One region of the Staphylococcus saprophyticus subsp. saprophyticus ATCC 15305 genome, then DNA from elsewhere that is predicted to be linked to it. Evidence: a T-box and tRNA genes for the amino acid it is inferred to sense, from the RefSeq annotation. Region 1 holds a T-box; the other holds one or more tRNA genes.
The links. A T-box is a leader RNA that pairs with one kind of tRNA and senses whether it is charged. The one in region 1 lies ahead of serS (serine--tRNA ligase), so its partner is inferred to be a tRNA-Ser.
Positions count from the first base shown of each region.

Region 2: it has a tRNA-Ser gene. The T-box ahead of serS (serine--tRNA ligase) is inferred to sense a tRNA for this amino acid. The anticodon was not compared.

Region 1 covers NC_007350.1:2,119-14,938, forward strand. Annotated here, with positions in the region: gene dnaN (DNA polymerase III subunit beta) at 6-1,136, shown strand; gene yaaA (S4 domain-containing protein YaaA) at 1,688-1,921, shown strand; gene recF (DNA replication/repair protein RecF) at 1,918-3,033, shown strand; gene gyrB (DNA topoisomerase (ATP-hydrolyzing) subunit B) at 3,046-4,980, shown strand; gene gyrA (DNA gyrase subunit A) at 5,016-7,709, shown strand; gene SSP_RS00035 (NAD(P)H-hydrate dehydratase) at 7,771-8,583, opposite strand; gene hutH (histidine ammonia-lyase) at 8,980-10,479, shown strand; T-box leader at 10,559-10,747, shown strand; gene serS (serine--tRNA ligase) at 10,811-12,094, shown strand; gene SSP_RS00050 (AzlC family ABC transporter permease) at 12,410-12,820, shown strand, end outside.
Region 2 covers NC_007350.1:2,354,192-2,367,011, reverse strand. Annotated here, with positions in the region: gene gltB (glutamate synthase large subunit) at 1-1,607, shown strand, start outside; gene SSP_RS11510 (glutamate synthase subunit beta) at 1,628-3,091, shown strand; tRNA gene SSP_RS11505 (tRNA-Ser) at 3,148-3,240, shown strand; gene treP (PTS system trehalose-specific EIIBC component) at 3,611-5,038, shown strand; gene treC (alpha,alpha-phosphotrehalase) at 5,128-6,762, shown strand; gene treR (trehalose operon repressor) at 6,788-7,513, shown strand; RNA gene ffs (signal recognition particle sRNA large type) at 7,620-7,889, shown strand; gene SSP_RS11485 (GNAT family N-acetyltransferase) at 8,078-8,608, shown strand; gene dnaX (DNA polymerase III subunit gamma/tau) at 8,668-10,380, shown strand; gene SSP_RS11475 (YbaB/EbfC family nucleoid-associated protein) at 10,470-10,787, shown strand; gene recR (recombination mediator RecR) at 10,792-11,388, shown strand; rRNA gene SSP_RS11465 (16S ribosomal RNA) at 11,926-12,820, shown strand, end outside.

The DNA.
Region 1 (12,820 bases):
TAAAGATGGAATTCACAATAAGAAGAGATTATTTTATTAATCAATTAAATGACACACTTAAGGCCATCTCACCAAGAACAACATTACCTATCTTAACTGGTATCAAAATTGAAGTTAAAAACAACGAAGTTATACTAACTGGTTCTGATTCAGAAATCTCAATCGAAATCACTATTCCTAAACAAGTCGATGGTGAAGATATTATTGATATTGTTGAAACCGGATCAGTCGTGCTTCCTGGTCGTTTCTTCGTAGACATTATAAAAAAATTACCAGGTAAAGAAGTTAAACTTTCTACAAATGAACAGTTCCAAACACTTATTACATCTGGACATTCTGAATTTAACTTAAGTGGTTTAGACCCAGATCAATACCCGTTATTGCCACAAGTTTCTCGTGATGATGCGATCCAATTATCAGTTAAAGTGCTTAAAAACGTTATCGCACAGACTAATTTCGCAGTGTCCACCTCAGAAACACGCCCAGTACTTACTGGTGTCAACTGGCTTATACAAGAAAATGAATTAATATGCACAGCTACTGACTCACACCGCTTGGCTGTAAGAAAGGTAGCATTAGAAGATGACTCAGAAAATAAAAATGTCATCATTCCTGGTAAAGCATTATCTGAGTTAAATAAGATTATGTCAGACAGTGAAGAAGACATCGATATTTTCTTTGCTTCAAATCAAGTGTTATTCAAAGTGGGTAACGTAAACTTTATTTCACGTTTATTAGAAGGTCATTATCCTGATACATCTCGTTTATTCCCAGAGAATTACGAAATTAAATTAGGAATTGATAATGGTGAATTCTATCATGCCATCGATCGTGCATCTTTATTAGCACGTGAAGGCGGCAATAATGTCATTAAATTAAGTACAGGTAATGAACTTGTAGAATTATCTTCAACATCACCAGAAATTGGTACGGTAAAAGAAGATGTTAAAGCAAGTAATGTAGATGGTGGCAACCTAAAAATTTCATTCAACTCAAAATATATGATGGATGCTTTAAAAGCCATTGATAACGATGAAGTGGAAGTAGAATTTTTCGGTACAATGAAACCATTTATTTTAAAACCAAAAGACGATGATTCAGTTACACAACTTATCTTACCGATTAGAACGTATTAATCGTATTGTTAAATAGATTAACGCAATAACTTTTCTCAATAAAAAGTGCAACTTAACAGGAACAAGCCTTTGAAATCTTAGTGATTTCTGGTTTGTTCCTGTTTTTATTTGAAAAAAGAGTCTGAGTTTAAAAGCAGATACTAAGAGATAATTAGAAATTTGCTAATGTTATTAATTAATTTCATGATTAAAGACATTTAAAGGGCAAATATAAGCATTTTGAACATTTTCTTAGGGGAAAATGCTTAAAAGTAATAAAAGTGTCTTAAAACAGCTCTAAATGCAAAATAAATATAGTCCGTATATCATACATAAATTTTTAAGCAGATTAAGGTATTTAGTGAAAATTAATATTATTTGTAAAGAATGCCCATATAATGTATTTATTTTTGATATAATATGACATTATGAAACAACGTTAAAAATAACTTTGAAACTAATTATTTAAAAATAGTTAAAATAAGTTAAAAGAAATCGCTTACTCACTGTATTTTGCATGAAATTTTCCGCAAAAAAAGGTATAATATATAAGTGAGCTTAAAAGAAATGGAGTGATTGATTTGGTTGAAGAGGTAATTGTTGATGGAGACATTACTTTAGGGCAATTTCTAAAGACAGAAGGTATTATCGAATCTGGCGGACAAGCAAAATGGTTCTTACAAGATTTTGATGTCATGATCAATGATGAGCGTGAAACGCGTCGCGGTAAGAAATTAAATCATCGAGATAGCATTGTCATACCAGAAGTCGGTTCATTTTTGATATTACATCAAGGTGAAGAATGAAATTAAAGACACTCCAGTTACAAAATTATCGTAATTATGAGTCCATTTCCTTAAATTGTCATCCCGATGTCAATATATTGATTGGTGAAAATGCCCAAGGGAAGACTAATTTATTAGAATCTATTTATACGTTAGCACTAGCTAAAAGTCACAGAACGTCTAATGACAAAGAACTCATACGTTTCGATAGCGACTATGCTAAAATAGAGGGTGACCTTAGTTATAGATATGGTGAGATGCCTTTAACGATGTACATCACTAAAAAAGGTAAACAAGTCAAAATCAATCACTTAGAACAAAGTAGACTGACCCAGTATATTGGGCACTTGAACGTCGTTTTGTTTGCGCCTGAGGATTTAAATATTGTCAAAGGATCACCGCAGATTAGACGTAGATTTATAGATATGGAACTTGGACAAATCTCAGCAGTATATTTAAATGATTTGTCACAGTATCAACGTATTTTAAAACAAAAGAATAATTATTTGAAGCAACTGCAATATGGACAAAAGACAGACAGCACCATGCTTGAAGTCTTAAACCAACAATTTGCAGAATACGCACTCAAAATTACGCTAAGACGTGAACATTTTATTAATGAACTTGAATCACTAGCGAAACCTATCCATTCTGGGATTACAAATGAACGTGAAACATTGTCTTTAAACTATTTACCTAGTATTAAACTAGAAAATAAAGATAAAAGTGAGACAGAACGCTTAGAGGAAGTCTTAACGATACTTAATGACAATATGGAACGAGAAAAAGATCGAGGTGTGTGTTTATACGGACCTCACAGAGATGATTTAGGTTTTAATGTGAATGGAATGGACGCTCAGACTTATGGCTCGCAAGGTCAACAAAGAACTACTGCACTATCAATCAAACTCGCTGAAATTGAGTTAATGAATATTGAAGTAGGTGAGTATCCAATTCTATTGCTAGATGATGTATTAAGTGAGTTAGATGATTCACGTCAATCTCATTTATTGAGCACTATTCAACATAAAGTGCAGACTTTTGTTACTACGACATCCGTAGACGGTATAGAACATGAAATTATGAAAAACGCTAAACTTTATCGCATTAATCAGGGCGAAATTATAAAGTAATGGAAAGTGAAGGTGGAAGCAGTGTCAGATGTGAACAACACGGAAGATTATGGTGCTGGACAGATTCAGGTATTGGAAGGTCTAGAAGCGGTACGTAAAAGACCAGGTATGTATATTGGTTCAACTTCAGAAAAAGGTTTACACCATCTTGTATGGGAAATTGTCGATAACAGTATCGATGAAGCACTTGCAGGTTATGCCGACACAATTGAAGTTGTAATCGAAAAAGATAATTGGATTAAGGTAACGGATAATGGCCGTGGTATACCTGTTGGCATTCAAGAAAAAATGGGACGTCCTGCAGTTGAGGTTATTCTAACTGTATTACATGCTGGTGGTAAATTCGGTGGCGGCGGTTATAAAGTTTCTGGTGGTTTACATGGTGTAGGTTCATCAGTAGTAAACGCGTTATCAGAAGATCTTGAAGTATACGTGTATAAAGACCGCAAAGTTTATCATCAAGGTTATAAAAAAGGTGTACCTCAATTTGACTTGAAAGTCATTGAAGAAACAGATGATGATAATACAGGTACAGTCATTCGTTTTAAAGCGGATTCTGAAATTTTCACAGAAACGACAACATATCATTATGAAACATTACAACAACGTACAAGAGAGCTTGCGTTCCTAAATAAAGGTATTTCAATTACTTTAAGAGATGAACGTGGTGAAGAAGTTCGTGAAGACACATATCACTATGAAGGTGGTATTAAATCTTATGTTGAAATGCTAAATGAAAACAAACAGCCTTTACATGAAGAACCTATTTACGTGCATCAAACCAAAGATGATATTGAAGTTGAAATTGCTTTACAATACAACAAAGGTTTTGCAACAAACTTGTTGACGTATGCGAATAATATTCACACATATGAAGGTGGTACACACGAAGAAGGTTTCAAACGTGCACTATCTCGTGTACTTAATAGTTACGGATTAAATAGTAAAATTATCAAAGAAGATAAAGAAAGACTTTCAGGTGAAGACACACGTGAAGGTTTGACAGCAATTGTTTCAATTAAGCACGGTGATCCACAATTTGAAGGACAAACAAAAACAAAATTAGGTAACTCTGAAGTACGTCAAATCGTTGATAAACTATTCTCTGAGTTATTTGAGCGTTTCTTATATGAACATCCTCAAGTAGGCCGTATTGTAGTTGAAAAAGGTATCATGGCTTCACACGCACGCCTTGCTGCGAAAAAAGCACGTGAAGTTACGCGCCGTAAATCAGCATTAGAAATATCAAGCTTACCTGGTAAATTGGCGGATTGCTCTAGTAAAGACCCATCACGTAGTGAAATCTTTATCGTCGAGGGTGACTCTGCCGGTGGGTCTACAAAATCCGGTCGTGATTCAGAAACACAAGCGATATTGCCATTGCGTGGTAAAATCTTGAACGTTGAAAAAGCACGTTTAGATAGAATTTTAAATAATAACGAGATTCGTTCGATGATTACGGCATTTGGTACGGGTATTGGTGGCGAATTTGATTTAAGTAAGGCACGCTATCATAAGATTGTCCTTATGACAGATGCTGATGTCGATGGTGCACATATTAGAACATTGTTATTAACATTCTTCTATCGCTTTATGAGACCATTATTAGAAGCAGGATATGTGTATATTGCACAACCACCTTTATTCAAATTGACACAAGGTAAACAAAAGTACTATGTCTTTAATGAACGTGAATTAGAAAAACTTAAAGCTGAGTTAGAACCAACGCCAAAATGGTCGATTTCACGTTACAAAGGTCTTGGTGAAATGAATGCGGATCAATTATGGGAAACTACTATGAATCCAGAAAATAGAGCCATGTTACAAGTATCATTGGATGATGCGATTGAAGCGGACCAAGTCTTCGAAATGTTAATGGGCGACGTTGTAGAGAACCGTAGACAGTTTATTGAAGATAATGCAGTCTATGCCAACTTAGATTTCTAATACGATGAACTGAATTTTTGAAGGAGGATATCTTGATGGCTGAATTACCTGAATCAAGAATTAATGAACGAAATATAACGAGTGAGATGCGCGAGTCATTCTTAGACTATGCGATGAGTGTTATTGTCTCACGTGCTTTACCTGATGTGAGAGATGGTTTGAAACCAGTACATCGACGCATATTGTATGGTTTACATGAACAAGGTATGACACCAGACAAGTCATACAAGAAATCTGCGCGTATTGTTGGGGACGTAATGGGTAAATATCACCCACATGGTGACTCATCAATTTATGAAGCAATGGTTAGAATGGCACAAGACTTCAGCTATCGATATCCTTTAGTTGATGGACAAGGTAACTTTGGTTCTATGGATGGCGACGGTGCGGCTGCGATGCGTTATACAGAAGCACGTATGTCTAAGATTACACTTGAATTACTTAGAGATTTAAATAAAGATACAATTGATTTTATCGATAACTATGATGGTAATGAAAGAGAGCCGTCAGTCTTACCTGCTAGATTCCCTAACTTATTAGTTAATGGTGCATCTGGTATCGCTGTTGGGATGGCTACAAATATTCCGCCACATAATTTAACAGAGGTCATCAACGGTATTTTAAGTTTAAGTTATAATCCCGATATTACCATTGCTGAATTGATGGAAGATATACAAGGGCCAGACTTCCCGACTGCAGGTATTATCCTTGGAAAGAGTGGGATTCGTCGTGCATTTGAAACAGGTCGAGGATCAATACAATTGCGCTCTCGTGCAGAAATAGAAGAACGTGGTGGCGGTCGTCAACGTATTGTTGTTACAGAAGTACCGTACCAAGTTAACAAAGCACGTATGATAGAAAAGATTGCTGAATTAGCGCGTGATAAGAAAATAGACGGTATCACAGACTTACGCGATGAAACAAGTTTACGTACAGGTGTCCGTGTAGTAATCGATATCCGTAAAGATGCCAACGCGAGTGTTGTCTTAAATAACTTATACAAACAAACACCATTACAAACATCATTTGGTGTAAACATGATTGCCTTAGTTAATGGCAGACCAAAACTTATTTCACTTAAAGATGCCTTAGTTGAATACTTAGAGCATCAAAAAGTCGTTGTAAGAAGACGTACCGAATATAATTTAAAAAAAGCTTTAGATCGTGCACATATATTAGAAGGTTTGAGAATTGCGCTTGATCATATTGATGAAATTATCAGAGTTATTCGTGAATCAGATAACGATAAGATTGCCATGGCAAGTTTACAAGAACAATTTAAATTATCTGAACGTCAAGCACAAGCGATTTTAGATATGCGTTTAAGACGTTTAACTGGTTTAGAAAGAGATAAGATTGAAGCTGAATATAATGAACTAATTGCTTATATTGAAGAATTGAAATCTATCCTTGCAGATGAAGAAAAATTATTACAAATTGTTCGTGATGAATTGATTGATGTCCGTGAGCGTTATGGTGATGAACGTAAGACTGAAATCCAACTTGGTGGTTTAGATGACATTGAAGATGAGGATTTAATTCCAGAAGAACAAATTGTGATTACGTTAAGTCATAATAACTACATCAAACGATTACCAGTTTCAACTTATAGAGCACAACACCGTGGTGGTCGTGGTGTTCAAGGTATGAATACGCTAGAAGAAGACTTTGTAAGTCAACTTGTGACGTTAAGTACACATGACAACGTGCTATTCTTTACGAATAAAGGTCGTGTCTATAAACTTAAAGGCTATGAAGTGCCAGAGCTTTCTCGTCAGTCTAAAGGTATTCCAGTAGTTAACGCAATTGAGTTAGACAATGACGAATCGATTAGTACGATGATTGCTGTTAAAGATTTAGAAAGTGAAGAAGATTATTTAGTCTTTGCTACTCAAAAAGGTAGAGTGAAACGTTCTGCCCTAAGTAACTTCTCACATATTAATAAAAACGGTAAAATTGCGATTAGTTTCAAACAGGATGACGAATTGATTGCAGTACGTCTAACTGATGGTGAAACTGATATTCTAATAGGTACATCGCACGCTTCATTAATTCGCTTCCCTGAAACTGCATTGCGTCCACTTGGCCGTACCGCGGCGGGTGTGAAAGGTATTACACTTAGAGAAGACGATAAAGTAGTCGGTTTAGATGTTACAAAAGCCGAAAGCGATGATGAAATACTCGTCGTGACTGAAAATGGTTACGGTAAACGTACACCAGTTGAAGATTACAGATTATCAAACCGTGGTGGTAAAGGTATTAAAACAGCGACTATCACAGAACGTAATGGTAATGTAGTTTGTATCACATCAGTGACTGGTGAAGAAGACTTGATGGTTGTTACAAACTCTGGCGTGATTATCCGTATTGATGTAGAGGATATTTCACAAAACGGCCGTGCAGCACAAGGTGTGAGATTGATTAAATTAGGTGAAAATCAATTCGTATCTACAGTAGCTAAAGTAAATGAGGAAGATGAAGCTGAAACAGAAACTGAAGCAATTGCCTCCGATTCAGAAAATACTGATGCAACTGAACAAATGGCACAAGATTCACAACAAGGTGAAGCTGTGATAGAGGACGATGCACCAGGCAACGCCATTCATACAGAAGTTGAAGATAGTGATGTATCAGATGATGATGATCGTCAAGAAGTACGACAAGACTTTATGGACCGTGTGAATGAAGATATTGATAATGCGGACAACGAAGATAACGAAGAAGAGTAATTTTATGCGATAATAGTCATTATAAAAAAGACCTACCTCAATGAGGTAGGTCTTTTTTGGCTTAATTTTCTAAAGCTTTCATAGCATGAGGTATTTCACTGATTAGTCTGGATGGTGGCACGACATACATTTTTTCTGCTAACTGTTCTCCAATATAACTATGCGTATACGTAGCACTTGTAACGGCTTCTTCTGTGTCGTTGAATTGGCCGACAAAGCTTGTAATCATACCAGATAAAGTATCACCCATACCACCTGTAGCCATTGCTGGTGTCCCTATTGGCAGTTTGTAGTCTTTACCTCTGAAATAGATTTCAGTTCCGTGCATTTTTAAGACAATGGTTGCACCAATGCGATCTGCGGCTTCACGATTACGTTCATACGTTTGTTCCTCTATAGGAATACCACTTAAACGTTCCCACTCTTTTTGGTGAGGCGTAAAGATAACCTTGCACGTAGGAATGTCTGGTTTCAATTTACTAAAAATTGTAATAGCATCCCCATCTACAATTAATTTTTGATGTGGTTGAATATTTTGTAATAGGAAAGTAATGGCATTATTGCCTTTAAAATCACAACCGAGTCCTGGTCCGATTAAGATACAATCCGTGTTCTCAATCATTTTTGTTAACATTTTAGTATCGTTAATATCAATCACCATGGCCTCTGGACAACGTGAATGTAAAGCGGCATGATTTGTTGGATGTGTAGCTACAGTGATTAATCCGCTACCACTATAAACACACGCTCGAGCTGCAAGCATGATTGCACCACCTAAGTTCGCATTGCCCCCAATTAAAAGAATTCTCCCATAATCACCTTTATGTGTTTCATCTTTACGTTTTGGAATGCTTACTTGTGATAAAGTTTCCATTTTGAAACCTCCTTTTAAACATTTAGCGTTAATTTAATACGTTGACTTGAAAAAGATAAGCATCTGCTTAAAATGATAAATGTTAAAGTTGGCTATCTTATATTCTCTATATCATAGAATGTTAAAACCATTTTCTTTTAAGTTACTTATATCTTATTTTTTTGTGCTCATTTATAAATACAATAAGAAATATTATACCTGGTTTCGAGATTAGTCAATAGGCAAAGTCGTAAAGAAAATATTAATTTTAGAAAACATAATTTTGATACGACTTTATCCCATTAAATCAGTAATTTAATACCATATTACGGATATGGTCAATCCTATTGTTCGTGTGAAAATGTAAGCGTATACTCGAATTAATTGAACAAAATAGATAAGCAAGGAGATGGGGAAATGACATTACAACTTAATGGTGAAATGCTAACAATCAATGATATTAAAACGTTCTTAAATAAGGAAGATACCGTTGAAGTAACACAAGAAGCACTGGAACGCGTAAAGAAAAGTAGACAAACGGTGGAACATATTATAGAAAACAAAGAAACAATCTATGGTATTACAACTGGATTTGGATTATTTAGTGATGTGCGAATTGATAAAGATGAATACAATCAATTACAAGTAAATTTAATTCGATCACATGCTTGTGGTGTTGGGAAACCATTTTCAGAAGAAGTTGCTTTAGTAATGATGGTCTTACGATTAAATACTTTGTTGAAAGGTCATTCTGGTACGACAGTCGCGTTAGTAGAGCAACTTGTTTATTATATCAATAACAGAATTGTACCAGTGATTCCACAGCAAGGATCTTTAGGCGCATCAGGGGACCTAGCACCATTATCTCATTTAGCATTAGCTTTAATTGGTGAAGGCAATGTATTTTTTAAAGGTGAAGAAGTAGACAGCCGGTATGTCTTAAATCAATTAAATCGTAACCCAATACAATTACAAGCTAAAGAGGGACTTGCACTCATTAATGGCACGCAAGCGATGACTGCACAAGGTGTGATTAATTATATTGAAGCGGAAGCCTTAGGTTACCAAGCAGAATGGATTGCTGCTCTAACACATCAAGCATTAAATGGTATTACAGATGCTTATAATGAAAAAGTGCATAAAGCACGTAATTTTCAAGAACAAATAGATGTTGCAGCTAGAATGTTAGACTGGTTAGATGGCTCAGAGTTAACCACTACACAAGGCGACATACGTGTACAAGATGCATACACATTACGCTGTATTCCACAAATACATGGCGCAAGTTTTCAAGTATTTAATTATGTGAAAGAAAAATTAGAATTTGAAATGAACGCTGCTAATGATAATCCATTAATATTTGATGAAGGTGATGAAACGCTTGTTATTTCTGGAGGTAATTTCCATGGGCAACCGATTGCCTTTGCATTAGATTTCTTAAAGTTAGGTGTAAGTGAATTGGCTAATGTATCAGAGCGTCGTTTAGAGCGACTCGTAAATCCTCAATTAAATAATGGATTGCCTGCCTTTTTAAGTCCACAACCAGGATTACAGAGTGGCGCGATGATTATGCAGTATGCTGCTGCGAGCTTAGTATCAGAAAATAAAACACTCGCACATCCAGCAAGTGTTGACTCAATACCATCGTCAGCTAATCAAGAGGATCACGTTTCGATGGGAACGATTGCCTCTCGTCATGGCTATCACATCATTGAAAATGCGAGACGTGTCTTAGCAATTGAAACGATTATTGCATTACAAGCCGTTGAATATAAAGATATTGATAAATTATCACCGAAAACATATGAAAAGTATCAAGAATTACGTCACATCGTACCATCAATTACAGAAGATAGACAGTTCCATAAAGATATTGAAGCGGTATCGCAATATTTACAAGATCTTGCTTATATGTAGGGACTCTAATTGACATAAACGTTGTCACCCTTGAAATAGCTGATGTTATTTGCTATATTTAAATTAACTTAATTATGCTATTGTTCGTAGGATAAGTAATATTGAATCTTGATTTCAGAGAGCTTGTGGTTAGTGTGAACAAGTAATCATATTTAATATGAATCTACCTACTATATGAGAACAATCGGTTATAGCCGTTATTTAGTGAGAGTGCAGTCTAATTTTGGACTGTTAAATAGGGTGGCAACGCGTAGACCACGTCCCTTGTACAGGGACGTGGTCTTTTTGTGTTATTATCCAATAAATTTTGAAATTTGAAAGGATGACCAGCATGTTAGATATTAAATTATTCCGTAATGATCCAGAATTCCTTAAAGAAAAAGTTGCAAAACGTGGTATGGATTCAAAAGTAGTAGATGAAGTATTAGAACTAGATGAGCAACGTCGTCAACTTATCAGTCAAGCCGAAGAAATGAAGGCAGAGCGTAATAAAGTGAGTGGAGAAATTGCTCAGAAAAAACGTAATAAAGAAGATGCAGACGATGCAATCGCAGCTATGCGTAATCTAGGTGATGAAATTAAAGTACTAGATGATACTTTAAATCAAGTAGATGTTGACCTTAATGATAAATTGTCTCGTATTCCAAATATCATTCACGACGATGTACCAGAAGGTGCTACGGATGAAGATAATATAGAAGTTAAACGTTGGGGTACACCTAGAACTTTTGAATTTGAAGATAAAGCACACTGGGATTTAGTAGAAGAGTTAGAGATGGTTGATTTTGAAAGAGCAGCTAAAGTCTCTGGTGCGAGATTCGTATTCTTGACAGGTGACGGTGCACAATTAGAGAGAGCGTTAATGAACTACATGATTACGAAACATACGACACAACATGGCTATACGGAAATGATGGTACCACAATTAGTTAATGCCGATTCTATGTATGGTACAGGTCAACTTCCAAAATTTGAAGAAGACTTATTTAAAGTAGAAAAAGAAGGTCTTTATACCATTCCAACTGCAGAAGTGCCATTAACGAATTATTACCGCAATGAAATCATTGCACCTGACGTATTACCAGCTAAATTTACAGCTCAATCAGCTTGTTATCGTAGTGAGGCTGGATCTGCTGGTCGTGATACACGAGGACTTATTCGCTTACACCAATTTGATAAAGTTGAAATGGTACGTATTGAAAAACCTGAAGATTCTTGGCAAGCACTTGAAGACATGACTCATCATGCAGAAGCGATTTTAGAAGAACTTGGTTTACCATATCGCCGTGTTATCTTGTGTACAGGAGATATTGGTTTTGGTTCAAGTAAAACATATGATTTAGAAGTTTGGTTACCAAGCTATAACGATTATAAAGAAATCAGCTCTTGTTCAAATATTACAGATTTCCAAGCACGTCGTTCAAACATTCGCTTCAAACGCGATAAAAATGCGAAACCAGAATTAGCGCATACTTTAAATGGTAGCGGGTTAGCTGTAGGTCGTACCTTTGCAGCTATCGTTGAGAACTACCAAAATGAAGATGGCTCAGTTACAATTCCAGAAGTGTTAGTTCCATTTATGGGTGGTAAAACAGTCATCCGTCCGACTAAATAAAAAACTGAAAGTAATGCTAAAAACGCGTAGCGACAATAGGTCCTATGCGTTTTTTTGTGCACTATCGAAAGGGTAGGGGAGGTGTAAAAAGTATAAAATAGCAAATATGATTAGGCGGAATTCAGATATATTTTAGAGGTATGTCTTAATTATTTCTAAAAATTCAGAGAAATATAAACAACGTGTTTTAAGCTTTTTAAGACAATCGTTAGTCTAACCTCACACAAACGGATGTCTAAAGATATTGCGCATTTAGAATCAGTTGTATTAGAATTGATATATTATTTTTGAAGTGCCATGAGAGGGTGGGTGTGTATGGAAAATGAAGCGCATGTAACATTTAAACAAGGTGTCAAAGCGTGTATTCCTACCTTGTTAGGATACGCAGGTGTGGGTTTATCATTTGGAATTGTTGCAGTTGCTTCAGGATTTAGCTTGTTGGAAATTATTTTACTGTGTTTGCTTGTATACGCAGGCGCAGCACAATTTATAATTTGCGCGCTTGTTATTGCAGGTACACCTATATCCGCAATTGTATTAACTGCGTTCATCGTCAATTCTAGGATGTTCTTATTAAGTATGACACTTGCACCAAGCTATAAAGATTATAGTTTACTAAATAGAATTGGGTTGGCAACATTGGTAACAGATGAAACATTTGGGGTTGCAGTGACACCACATCTAAAAGGCGAAAAAATTAATGATCGATGGCTACACGGTTTGAAT
Region 2 (12,820 bases), 160 kb from region 1:
CGCCGCATCATGATATTTATTCGATAGAAGACTTAGCACAGTTAATACACGATTTAAAAAATGCCAATAAAGATGCCAATATAACAGTTAAGCTCGTATCTAAAACAGGTGTTGGTACCATTGCAGCGGGCGTAGCAAAAGCCTATGCCGATAAAATTGTTATTAGTGGTTACGATGGTGGTACAGGGGCATCACCGAAGACGAGTATTCAACATGCAGGCGTGCCATGGGAGATTGGATTAGCTGAAACGCATCAAACATTGATGATGAATAACTTGAGATCACGTGTGAAGGTAGAAACAGATGGTAAGTTACTCACTGGCAAAGACGTAGCCTACGCTTGTGCGTTAGGCGCTGAAGAATTTGGCTTTGCGACTGCACCATTGGTTGTTTTAGGATGCATCATGATGCGTGTTTGTCATAAAGATACATGTCCGGTTGGTATTGCAACACAAAATAAAGACCTACGCGCACTATTTAATGGTAGAGCGGATCACGTTGTGAATTTTATGCATTTTGTTGCTGAAGAATTGAGAGAGATTCTTGCGGAACTAGGATTGAGAACAGTGGATGAATTAGTAGGTAGAACGGATTTGTTAACGCGTAAAACCAATCTTGCAACGCGTCAACCTAAAGCTGCATCTATGAATGTTGAAGCATTATTGTATCAACATGATGGAGATAGATATAAGAAGATTGAACAAAATCATCATTTAGATATAGGATTTGACTTAACTGAATTGTATCCTGATGCACAAACAGCGATAAGATCTGGCCAATCATTCGAAGGTCAATATCGCTTAAACAATGAACAGCGTGATGTGGGTGTTATTACTGGCAGTATGATTACAAGAGCGCATGGAGCAGAAGGATTGAGTGAAGACACGATATATGCACAAACGACGGGTCATGCAGGTCAAAGTTTAGCTGCGTATACACCAAGCGGACTGACAATTCATCATACAGGTGATGCTAATGACTATGTTGGAAAAGGCTTATCGGGCGGAAAAGTAATTGTTAAAGCACCTAATCAACAACGTGAAAATGAAATTATCGTAGGTAATGTTTGTTTTTATGGCGCATCTCACGGTAAAGCTTTTATTAATGGTAAAGCTGGCGAGCGTTTCTGTATTCGTAATAGTGGTGTCCAAGCCGTCGTGGAAGGTATCGGAGATCACGGTCTTGAATACATGACTGGAGGCAGAATCATTATATTAGGAGACGTAGGTAAAAACTTTGGTCAAGGTATGAGTGGTGGCGTTAGTTATGTTTTTCCATCTGATGTAGCGCAATTTAAAGCGCAGAATCAACTTGAGAGTTTAGACTTTGATGCGATAACAGTAGATGAAGAACGCAACGTCGTCAAAGATATGTTAGAAGCACACGTTAAATATACCGACAGTACTAAAGCGAAAGAGATATTAGCAGATTTTGATCATATTGCAGATAAGGTAGTAAAAGTGATACCAAAAGATTATAAATTAATGATGCAAAAGATAGATTTGCAAAAACAACAGACGGATGCTTTGGATGAAGCTTTATTAAATGCCTTTAATGATAAGCGTACGCACTTAATGTCAGAACAACAAAAAACAGCCGTATATTAAATCGTAAAGGAGGGATTGTCATGGGTGAATTTAAAGGATTTATGAATTATGACAAACAACAATTACACGAATTATCTTTAGTTGATCGTTTGAAAAATCATGACGCATTCCAGCAAAGGTTTACAAAAGACGAAGCTGCACAACAAGGTGCACGTTGTATGGATTGTGGTACGCCATTTTGTCAGACAGGTGAACCATTTGGCAGAGAAACGATTGGTTGTCCTATCGGTAACTATATACCTGAATGGAATGATTTAGTTTATAGACAAGATTTTAAGACGGCATATGAGCGATTAAGTGAAACGAATAATTTTCCAGAATTTACAGGTAGAGTATGCCCAGCGCCATGTGAACAATCATGTGTTATGAAAATAAATCGTGAATCAGTAGCTATTAAAGGTATTGAAAGAACGATTATTGATGAAGCATATGAAAACGGTTGGGTTAAACCAATTGTGCCAGAACAACGTAAAGATGAGTCTGTAGCCATCGTTGGTAGTGGCCCAGCAGGATTAACGGCAGCAGAAGAACTTAATAAATTAGGTTATCATGTAACGGTATATGAACGTGCGCATGAAGCGGGCGGTCTACTGATGTATGGCATACCTAATATGAAATTAGATAAAGATGTCGTGCGTCGTAGAATATCTATTATGGAAGCTTCGGGCATCCGATTTGAAACAGATACAGAGATTGGTGTCGACGTGAGTAGAGAAGCATTAGAAGAGAAACATGACGCAATCATCTTATGTACAGGATCTCAAAATGCGAGAGATTTACCATTAGAAGGGCGTATGGGATTCGGCATACATTTTGCGATGGATTATTTGACGGAGCAAGGTCAGTATTTGAATGGTGAAATCAAGGAACCAACGATTTCTGCAGAAGGTAAAAATGTGGTCGTTATTGGAGCGGGAGACACGGGAGCCGATTGTGTTGCAACAGCACTTCGTGAAAACTGTAAGTCTATCGTCCAATTTAATAAGTATACGAAACAACCTGAAGCGATTGAATTTGATGAAAATACCTATTGGCCATTAGCAATGCCAGTATTCAAAATGGATTACGCGCATAAAGAATATGAACAGCGCTTTGGATTTGAGCCGCGTGCTTATGGTGTGCAAACGATGCGTTATGATGTTGACCGTATTGGTAATGTGAAAGGTGTTTATACTCAAATTCTGGAAGAAACAGACGAAGGCATGGTGGTCGTAGATGGAACAGAACGCCATTGGCCTGCAGATCTAGTATTGTTATCGATTGGTTTCATAGGTACAGAAACAACAGTACCGCATGCTTTTAATATTCAAACAGAAAGAAACAAAATTGTAGCTGACAACAAAGATTTTAGAACCAATCAACCGAACATTTTTGCTGCTGGAGACGCTAGAAGAGGTCAAAGTCTTGTGGTATGGGCTATTCAAGAAGGAAGAGCTGTCGCAAATGCAGTGGATGAATATTTAAAAGAAAAAACATTAGTATAAGGTAATGATTTTAATTGACTTTTGTCATGGACTATAATATTATAAATATTGTGTTTGGAGGAATACCCAAGTCCGGCTGAAGGGATTGGTCTTGAAAACCAACAGGGGCTTAACGGCCCGCGGGGGTTCGAATCCCTCTTCCTCCGCCATTATATTTAAAATACCAAGACTAATGATATAGATAAAGCAAGTATTCAATGAAAAATTTGGATGCTTGCTTTTTTAATGCGCTTTTCTACATATTCGAAATTTAAGTTAGGCTAAGTACTTTTATATAGAAAAAAGATGTAAGGTCATTTCCGTAAATTTATCAAAGAAGTACATGATTATGATGTAACCATCTATAATTTGAGCCCCCTAATAACGCCAACTCATTGTTATAGGTGGTTTTAAATATTTAGATTGTAGCCCTGTAGTCGACGAGCAAACCACCCTTTTATGAAAACCTTTACAAAACTTGTATAGACAAGTTATACTTCTAGTAATATCTAAAGTTTAATTATAAGGGAGTGAATCATCATGGCTGTTAAAAAGAAAGATGTACAAGATATCGTCGAAGCTATTGGGGGCAAAGACAACTTGGACACAGCAACACATTGTGTGACACGTCTAAGACTGGTCTTGAAAGATGATGATAAAGTAGATAAAGATAGATTGAGCAATAATGATTTAGTGAAAGGACAATTTAAAGCAGACAACCAATACCAAATCGTTATTGGACCTGGCACAGTAGATGAAGTTTACAAGCAATTCATCCAAGAAACAGGTGTCAGTGAAGCATCTAAGGATGATGCAAAAGCGGCAGCAGCGAAGAAAGGAAATCCGATTCAAAGGTTGATTAAGTTATTGGGAGATATCTTTATACCGATTTTACCTGCAATCGTAACTGCTGGTTTACTGATGGGGATTAATAACTTACTGACGATGGAAGGGTTATTTGGTCCAAAGCCACTGGTAGAACAATTTCCGCAGCTAGGTGATATTTCGAATATTATTAATGTCATTGCAAGTACAGCGTTCATATTCTTACCCGCGTTAATCGGTTGGAGTAGTATGCGTGTGTTTGGTGGGAGTCAAATTCTCGGTTTGGTTTTAGGCTTGATTTTAATGAATCCACAGCTTGTATCACAATACGATATAGCGAAAGGTCATATTCCAACCTGGGATATACTTGGTTTAGAAATTAAGCAATTAAACTATCAAGGACAGGTATTACCGATCTTGCTTGCTGCATATGTATTAGCGCAGATTGAAAAATTCTTAAATAAATTTGTGCATGATTCAATTAAAATGTTGGTCGTTGGACCTGTAGCACTATTGATTACAGGGTTCTTAGCATTTATTGTTATTGGTCCTGTTGCGTTATGGCTAGGTACTGGCATCACAAATGGCGTAACATTTGTGTTTGAACATGCTGGTTGGTTAGGTGGTGCCATCTATGGTTTGTTCTATGCACCATTAGTTATTACTGGTTTACACCATATGTTCTTAGCAGTTGATTTCCAATTAATGGGTAGTCAGCTTGGTGGCACATATCTGTGGCCAATTCTTGCAATTTCTAATATCTGCCAAGGTTCTGCAGCATTTGGTGCTTGGTTCGTTTATAGAAGACGTAAAATGGTCAAAGAACAAGGTTTAGCAATGACTTCAGGCGTTTCAGGTTTCTTAGGTGTCACAGAACCTGCACTATTTGGGGTGAATTTACCACTGAAATATCCATTTATCGCCGCGATTTCAACTTCTTGTATCTTAGGTGCAGTATTAGGTGCGACGCGTGTGCTAGGTAGTGTTGGTGTTGGTGGTCTTCCAGCATTTATTTCAATAAAAAGTGAATACTGGGGAGTATATTTAGTAGTGACAGCTATAGCATTTGTAGTTCCTGCCATATTAACAGTATTCCTATCAAGATTTAGTAAAGAAGAAGCGAAAGAAATGGTTGAAGAATAGGCGTCAATGACAGAGAAGTACAATTAAACTCGCTAAAATTACTTAGCGGGTTTCTTTTTTAAAATATTAAAAGTAGAGGTGGCAATAATATGCAACAAAATGATTGGAGAAAATCAGTCGTTTATCAAATTTATCCGAAGTCATTTAATGATACGACAGGTAGTGGTGAAGGTGACTTACAAGGAATTATTGAAAAATTAGATTATATACAATATCTCGGTGTGGACTATATTTGGCTAACACCGGTATATGAATCGCCTATGAATGATAATGGTTATGATATTAGCAACTATTATAAAGTGAATGAGAAGTTTGGGACAATTGAAGATTTAGAAATGCTAGTGGCTGAAGCGCATAAAAGAGATATCAAGGTTATGATGGACATCGTGATCAACCATACGTCAACAGAGCATGAATGGTTTAAACAAGCATATGCTGATAAAAATAGTCCTTATAGAGATTATTATTTCTTTAGAAGATCGGCAAATGAAGAACCACCTACGAATTGGGAATCCAAATTTGGTGGAAATGCCTGGAAATATGATGAAAAAACGGATGAATATTATTTACATTTATTTGATGTGACACAAGCAGATTTGAACTGGGATAATCCTGAAGTCAGACGTGTGCTATACGACATCATTAATCACTGGATTGATTTTGGAATAGATGGTTTTCGATTCGATGTCATTAACCTCATTTCAAAAGGTGAATTTAAAAACTCCGAAAAAATCGGCAAAGAATTCTATACAGATGGTCCACGTGTTCATGACTATTTACACGAAATGAATCAGCAAACATTTGGTGATAAACAATTAATGACTGTTGGCGAAATGTCTTCGACAACCATAGATCATTGTGTGAAATATACTTCGCCTGAACGACAAGAATTAAGTAGTGTGTTTAATTTTCATCATCTTAAAGTAGATTATGTAGACGGAGAAAAATGGTCGAATGCTAAATTAGATTTTCATAAGTTGAAAGACATTCTAATGGAGTGGCAACTTGGTATTTATGAAGGTGGCGGTTGGAACGCGATATTTTGGTGTAATCACGATCAGCCTCGTGTCGTTACGCGTTTTGGTGATGACACATCTGAACCACTACGTAAACAAAGTGCTAAGATGCTAGCGACTGTACTGCATATGTTGCAAGGGACGCCATATATTTACCAAGGCGAAGAAATTGGTATGACGGATCCAGGCTTTAATGACATTAAACAGTATCGTGATGTTGAATCTTTAAATGCTTATGACAAAATGAAAGCAGCAGGATATGAGGAGCAAGAAATTTTAACTATTCTTGGACAAAAATCACGTGATAATTCTAGAACGCCTGTTCAATGGACAGCAGGTGAACATGCTGGTTTCACTTCAGGTACACCATGGATTGATATCCCTAATAATTTTGATAAAATAAACGTTGAAGCAGCTGTTGAAGATGAACAATCCATACTTCAGACATATCGACATTTAATTCAATTACGCCATGAGCATGACATTATTACTTATGGAAATATTGAACCACTATACATGGATCACAATGAATTGTTTATATATAAACGTCATTATAAAGGTGAAACTTGGATAGTGCTTGCAAACTTTTCAAAAGAACGCATAGAAATACCAGAAGGATTAAAGTTAGATGGCGAAGTCATAGTGCAATATGGCCAGTTGATAGATGGAAAGATTGATGGATTTGGCGTCATAGTAGTTGCACAATAATCTATAAAAGGCAGTGAGCGAAACGATGACACAGAAGAAATTTATTACGATATATGAAACATTGCGGAAAGATATTATTGAATCACGTATATCGTATGGTGCTCAATTGCCATCGGAACATGAATTGGTAGAATCTTATCAGGCATCACGTGAAACTGTGCGTAAAGCGCTAAATTTACTCGTTAGAGAAGGAATGATACAAAAGATTCGAGGGAAAGGTTCTATTGTTATTTATCAAGGTGTAACAGAATTTCCTTTTGCTGACTTAACCAGTTTTAGAGAAGTGCAACGCGGACTAGGTTTACAGCATGACACAGAAGTGAAGATGATCGAAAGCATTACTGCGGGCGATGTTCCGAGAGTCAAAGAAGCTTTAAATATTAGTATGAATACTGTCTTATGTCATGTGGTACGTACTAGAAAAATAGATGATAGAGTAAAAATCATTGATGAAGACTATCTAATAGAAGAAATTGTGCCGAATGTTACAGCGGAAATTGCTACAAACTCTTTATATCAATACATTGAGGAAACATTAGGGTTGGAAATTAGTTATTCAAACAAATCTATAACATTTGAACCGTTTGGAGAGATGGAGTATGAAGTGTTTGGTGAAATCAATCCAGCGTATACAGCGACGGTACGTGGCATTGTTCATTTAAAAGACACTACGATATTTCAGTATAATATTTCTAAACATTTAGCGACCGAATTTAAATTCAATGATTTTTCTAGACGTCATAAACTATAAATGTACAATGATAAGACTGATGTGTGAAGGATTTGTAAAGGTTTTACTAGCCATGCAAAAGGTAATACTTGCATTCTAATATGAGATTATAGTATGATATATCTTGCCGTGCTAGGTGGGGAGGTAGCGGTTCCCTGTACTCGAAATCCGCTTTATGCGAGACTTAATTCCTTTGCTAAGGGTGCGTTTTTGTGAAGTCTGCCCAAAGCACGTAGTGTCTGAAGATCTCGGTCCTATGCAATATGAACCCATGAATCATGTCAGGTCCTGACGGAAGCAGCATTAAGTGGATCATCGTATGTGCCGTAGGGTTGCCGAGATTTAGCTGTCGACTTTGGTAACGTTTGTGATACGCATTCGAAGCGAAGGTGCACGGTTTTAATTTTTAAAACTAATGAAATCATATACATATATAAAGAGTGACTTATCTTTTGATAGCGGTCACTCTTTTTTTATATTAAAATATAAACAATACTTTGATGGCATATTGGAACCGTCTTAAAACTTGTTGGAAATCGATGTTATGACATTAAAGTCTTGAACTGAACGTTTGGGGGGAAACCAATGCAAATATATTTAAGTACGCTAACTGAAAATGATTATGACACAAGCTTGAAAGCAATCGAAGCAGCATTTGCAGATGTTACAGAGTCGAATCATGATGAACAAAATTTGGTAGCTAAACTGAGGAACGCACCTGAGTATAATTATGAGCTTGAAGTGGTAGCTAAAAATAATGACGGTGATGTGGTCGGTCACATTATGCTATCTGAAATAACAGTCATTAATGGAACGAAGCGATATACTGTTCTGGCATTAGCCCCACTATCAGTATTGCCGGAATATAGAAATAAAGGCTTGGGTAAGGCGTTGATACAAGCTGTAGAAGAACGTGCGAAAACACAAGACTATACAACCATTATAGTGCTAGGTGACCCAAAATATTATAATCAGTTTGGATACGAACCAGCAGCAGATTATGACATAACATGTCCATTTGACGTGCCTTCAGAATATTTCATGGTAAAATTCCTGTGGGATCAACTATTAGAACAGCCTCAAGGTGATGTCGTGTACTCAGAAGCTTTTAATTGATATTCAAAGTACGAAGTTCAATGCTATAATAGTTTGTGAATGCAATTGGAGGTGCGAAAGTGAATTATCAAGCTTTATATAGAATGTTCCGACCGCAGAGTTTCGAAGATGTTGTAGGTCAAGAACATGTAACTAAAACACTACGCAATGCAATTTCAAAAGAGAAACAATCCCATGCATACATTTTCAGTGGTCCAAGAGGGACAGGTAAGACAAGTATTGCGAAAGTGTTTGCGAAAGCAATTAACTGTCTTGAACGTTCAGATGGCGAACCGTGTAATGAATGCGCAATTTGTAAAGGGATTACACGAGGGACTAACTCAGATGTGATTGAAATTGACGCTGCGAGTAATAATGGTGTAGATGAGATTAGAAATATTAGAGATAAAGTAAAATATGCGCCGAGCGAATCAAAGTTTAAAGTTTATATTATTGATGAAGTGCATATGCTAACTACAGGTGCTTTCAATGCATTGCTTAAAACATTGGAAGAACCACCAGCACACGCTATATTTATCTTAGCAACGACAGAACCACATAAAATACCTCCGACAATAATATCAAGAGCTCAAAGATTTGATTTTAAAGCGATAAGCCAGGAAGAAATTGTGGAAAGATTAAAGTTTGTAGCGGAATCGCAAGCGATTGAATATGATGAAGCGGCATTAAACTTTATCGCCAAAGCATCCGAAGGTGGTATGCGTGATGCATTGAGTATCATGGACCAAGCAATTGCTTTTGGAGATGAACATTTAACGTTAGAAGATGCATTGAATGTTACTGGTAGTGTAGATGCGAAAGCTTTAAATGAATTATTTAAGGAAGTTGTAGAAGGTGATGTGAGAAACGCCTTCTCTACGTATCATCAATTCATCTCACAAGGTAAAGAAGTAAATCGTTTGATTAACGATATGATCTACTTTGTCAGAGATACAATCATGAATAAGACATCTAATGAAGAAACTGAATATGATGCGCTGATGCATTTTGATTTAGAAGTACTTTACAAAATGATTGGTATCATTAATGATACACTCGTTTCTATTAGATTTAGCGTAAACCAAAGTGTGCATTTTGAAGTCTTGTTAGTAAAAATCGCAGAAATGATAAAAGAAAAACCAGAAAGTGTTCAAACATTAGCGACTACAAGTGTAGCAACAGAACCAAACAATGATGTGTTACTGCAAAGAATGGAACAATTAGAAAGTGAATTAAAAACACTTAAAGCGAATGGTGTAACAACGAGTGCGCAACCACAACAATCAAAACGTTCTACAACTAAAAGTAGTCAGTCTAAAAATGCATTTTCTATGCAGCAAATTGCTAAAGTATTAGATAAGGCTAATAAAGATGATATCAAGCAGCTTAAAGATCACTGGCAAGAAGTGGTTGATCATGCTAAAAGTAATGATATGAAGTCATTGGTCAGTCTTTTACAAAATTCTGAACCGGTGGCTGCAAGTGAAACGCATGTACTAATTAAATTAGAAGAAGAAATTCATTGTGAAATCGTGAATAAAGACGATGAAAAACGTGAAAATATCGAAAATGTTGTTTGTAATATTATAGATAAAACCGTTAAAGTGGTTGGCGTACCTGCAGACCAGTGGATGCGTGTGAGATCAGAATACCTTCAAAATAGGAAGCAAGGAACATCAGAAGATACACATAACAATGGTACGGATATAACAGAACCTGAAGAAGTAGACGTAGTTCAGAAAGCGAAAGACCTATTTGGTGAAAGTACGGTAAATATCATAGATGAAGAGTGATACATGACAATGATTAAAAAGGCATGTATAATGAAACGAAAGATGAATGATATTCAATATAATATATAAGTTTTAAGGAGGATATATTTATGCGCGGTGGCGGAAATATGCAACAAATGATGAAACAAATGCAAAAAATGCAAAAGAAAATGGGCGAAGAGCAAGAAAAGCTTAAAGAAGAAAAAGTACAAGGTACAGCTGGTGGCGGTATGGTTACTGTAACAGTTTCTGGTCATAAAGAGGTGCTTGACGTGGAAATTAAAGAAGAAGCGGTAGACCCTGATGATATTGAAATGTTACAAGACTTAGTAATTGCTGCAACGAATGAAGCAATGAATAAAGCTGATGAACTTACACAAGAACGTTTAGGTAAGCATACGCAAGGCTTAAACATCCCTGGAATGTGATCATATGCACTATCCTGAACCAATTTCGAAACTAATTGACAGTTTCATGAAACTGCCAGGCATTGGGCCAAAAACAGCTCAACGTCTGGCGTTTCATGTATTAGATATGAAAGAAGATGACGTTGTACAATTTGCTAAGGCATTAGTAGATGTGAAACGAGAACTTACTTATTGTAGTGAGTGTGGGCATATTACAGAACAGGATCCTTGCTATATATGTCAGGATAAACAACGAGATCGCTCGGTTATTTGTGTAGTCGAAGATGATAAAGATGTTATTGCAATGGAAAAGATGAGAGAATATAAAGGTTTATATCATGTCTTGCATGGATCTATTTCGCCGATGGATGGTATTGGACCAGAAGACATTAATATCCCTAGTTTGATTAACCGACTCAAAGATGAAGAAGTTAAAGAACTTATATTAGCGATGAACCCTAATTTAGAAGGTGAATCGACAGCGATGTATATATCTAGATTAGTAAAACCTATTGGAATTACTGTCACTAGATTAGCTCAAGGTTTGTCTGTTGGTGGCGATTTAGAATATGCTGATGAAGTTACATTATCTAAGGCTATCATGGGCAGAACAGAGATGTAATATGGTTGAAATACAATATGAAGTAAGCGATAAAGCTATCTTAAACAGATAGCTTTATTTTTTTGTAAATAAAATTAAAAAAAATGTAAAAGAAATCAAAGTATGGTTATTGAGCAGTAAATCTATGATAAGTGTAGTGTTACAATCTTTAAATTGTCTAAAACCGTACTTTAAAAAATATATGTATAAGGAGGTTTGCTTTTTGATGAAAACGCAATGAAAACACGGAGTTATAGTGTAAATTTTACCGTTGTTAAAAGTAAATTAAGCGTGTATAGTATTATCTTGTCGGACGAAACAAAACGACAAACACAAAAACGAAATGAAAAACACAACGAAAAATAATTTTTAAAAGTTCTTGACTTTCTGAGTCAAAGCGAGTAAAATTAATTCTTGTGATTGAAGAAATGAACATTGAAAACTGAATTGCAATATGTCAACGTTAATTCCGAACGCAACATTAAATTGTTGGTTCAAAACAAGTGTTAGAGATAACACAAATTAGTATTTTATGAGCTAATCAAACATCATAATTCATTTATGGAGAGTTTGATCCTGGCTCAGGATGAACGCTGGCGGCGTGCCTAATACATGCAAGTCGAGCGAACAGATAAGGAGCTTGCTCCTTTGACGTTAGCGGCGGACGGGTGAGTAACACGTGGGTAACCTACCTATAAGACTGGGATAACTTCGGGAAACCGGAGCTAATACCGGATAACATTTGGAACCGCATGGTTCTAAAGTGAAAGATGGTTTTGCTATCACTTATAGATGGACCCGCGCCGTATTAGCTAGTTGGTAAGGTAACGGCTTACCAAGGCAACGATACGTAGCCGACCTGAGAGGGTGATCGGCCACACTGGAACTGAGACACGGTCCAGACTCCTACGGGAGGCAGCAGTAGGGAATCTTCCGCAATGGGCGAAAGCCTGACGGAGCAACGCCGCGTGAGTGATGAAGGGTTTCGGCTCGTAAAACTCTGTTATTAGGGAAGAACAAATGTGTAAGTAACTGTGCACGTCTTGACGGTACCTAATCAGAAAGCCACGGCTAACTACGTGCCAGCAGCCGCGGTAATACGTAGGTGGCAAGCGTTATCCGGAATTATTGGGCGTAAAGCGCGCGTAGGCGGTTTCTTAAGTCTGATGTGAAAGCCCACGGCTCAACCGTGGAGGGTCATTGGAAACTGGGAAACTTGAGTGCAGAAGAGGAAAGTGGAATTCCATGTGTAGCGGTGAAATGCGCAGAGATATGGAGGAACACCAGTGGCGAAGGCGACTTTCTGGTCTGTAACTGACGCTGATGTGCGAAAGCGTGGGGATCAAACAGGATTAGATACCCTGGTAGTCCACGCCGTAAACGATGAGTGCTAAGTGTTAGGGGGTTTCCGCCCCTTAGTGCTGCAGCTAACGCATTAAGCACTCCGCCTGGG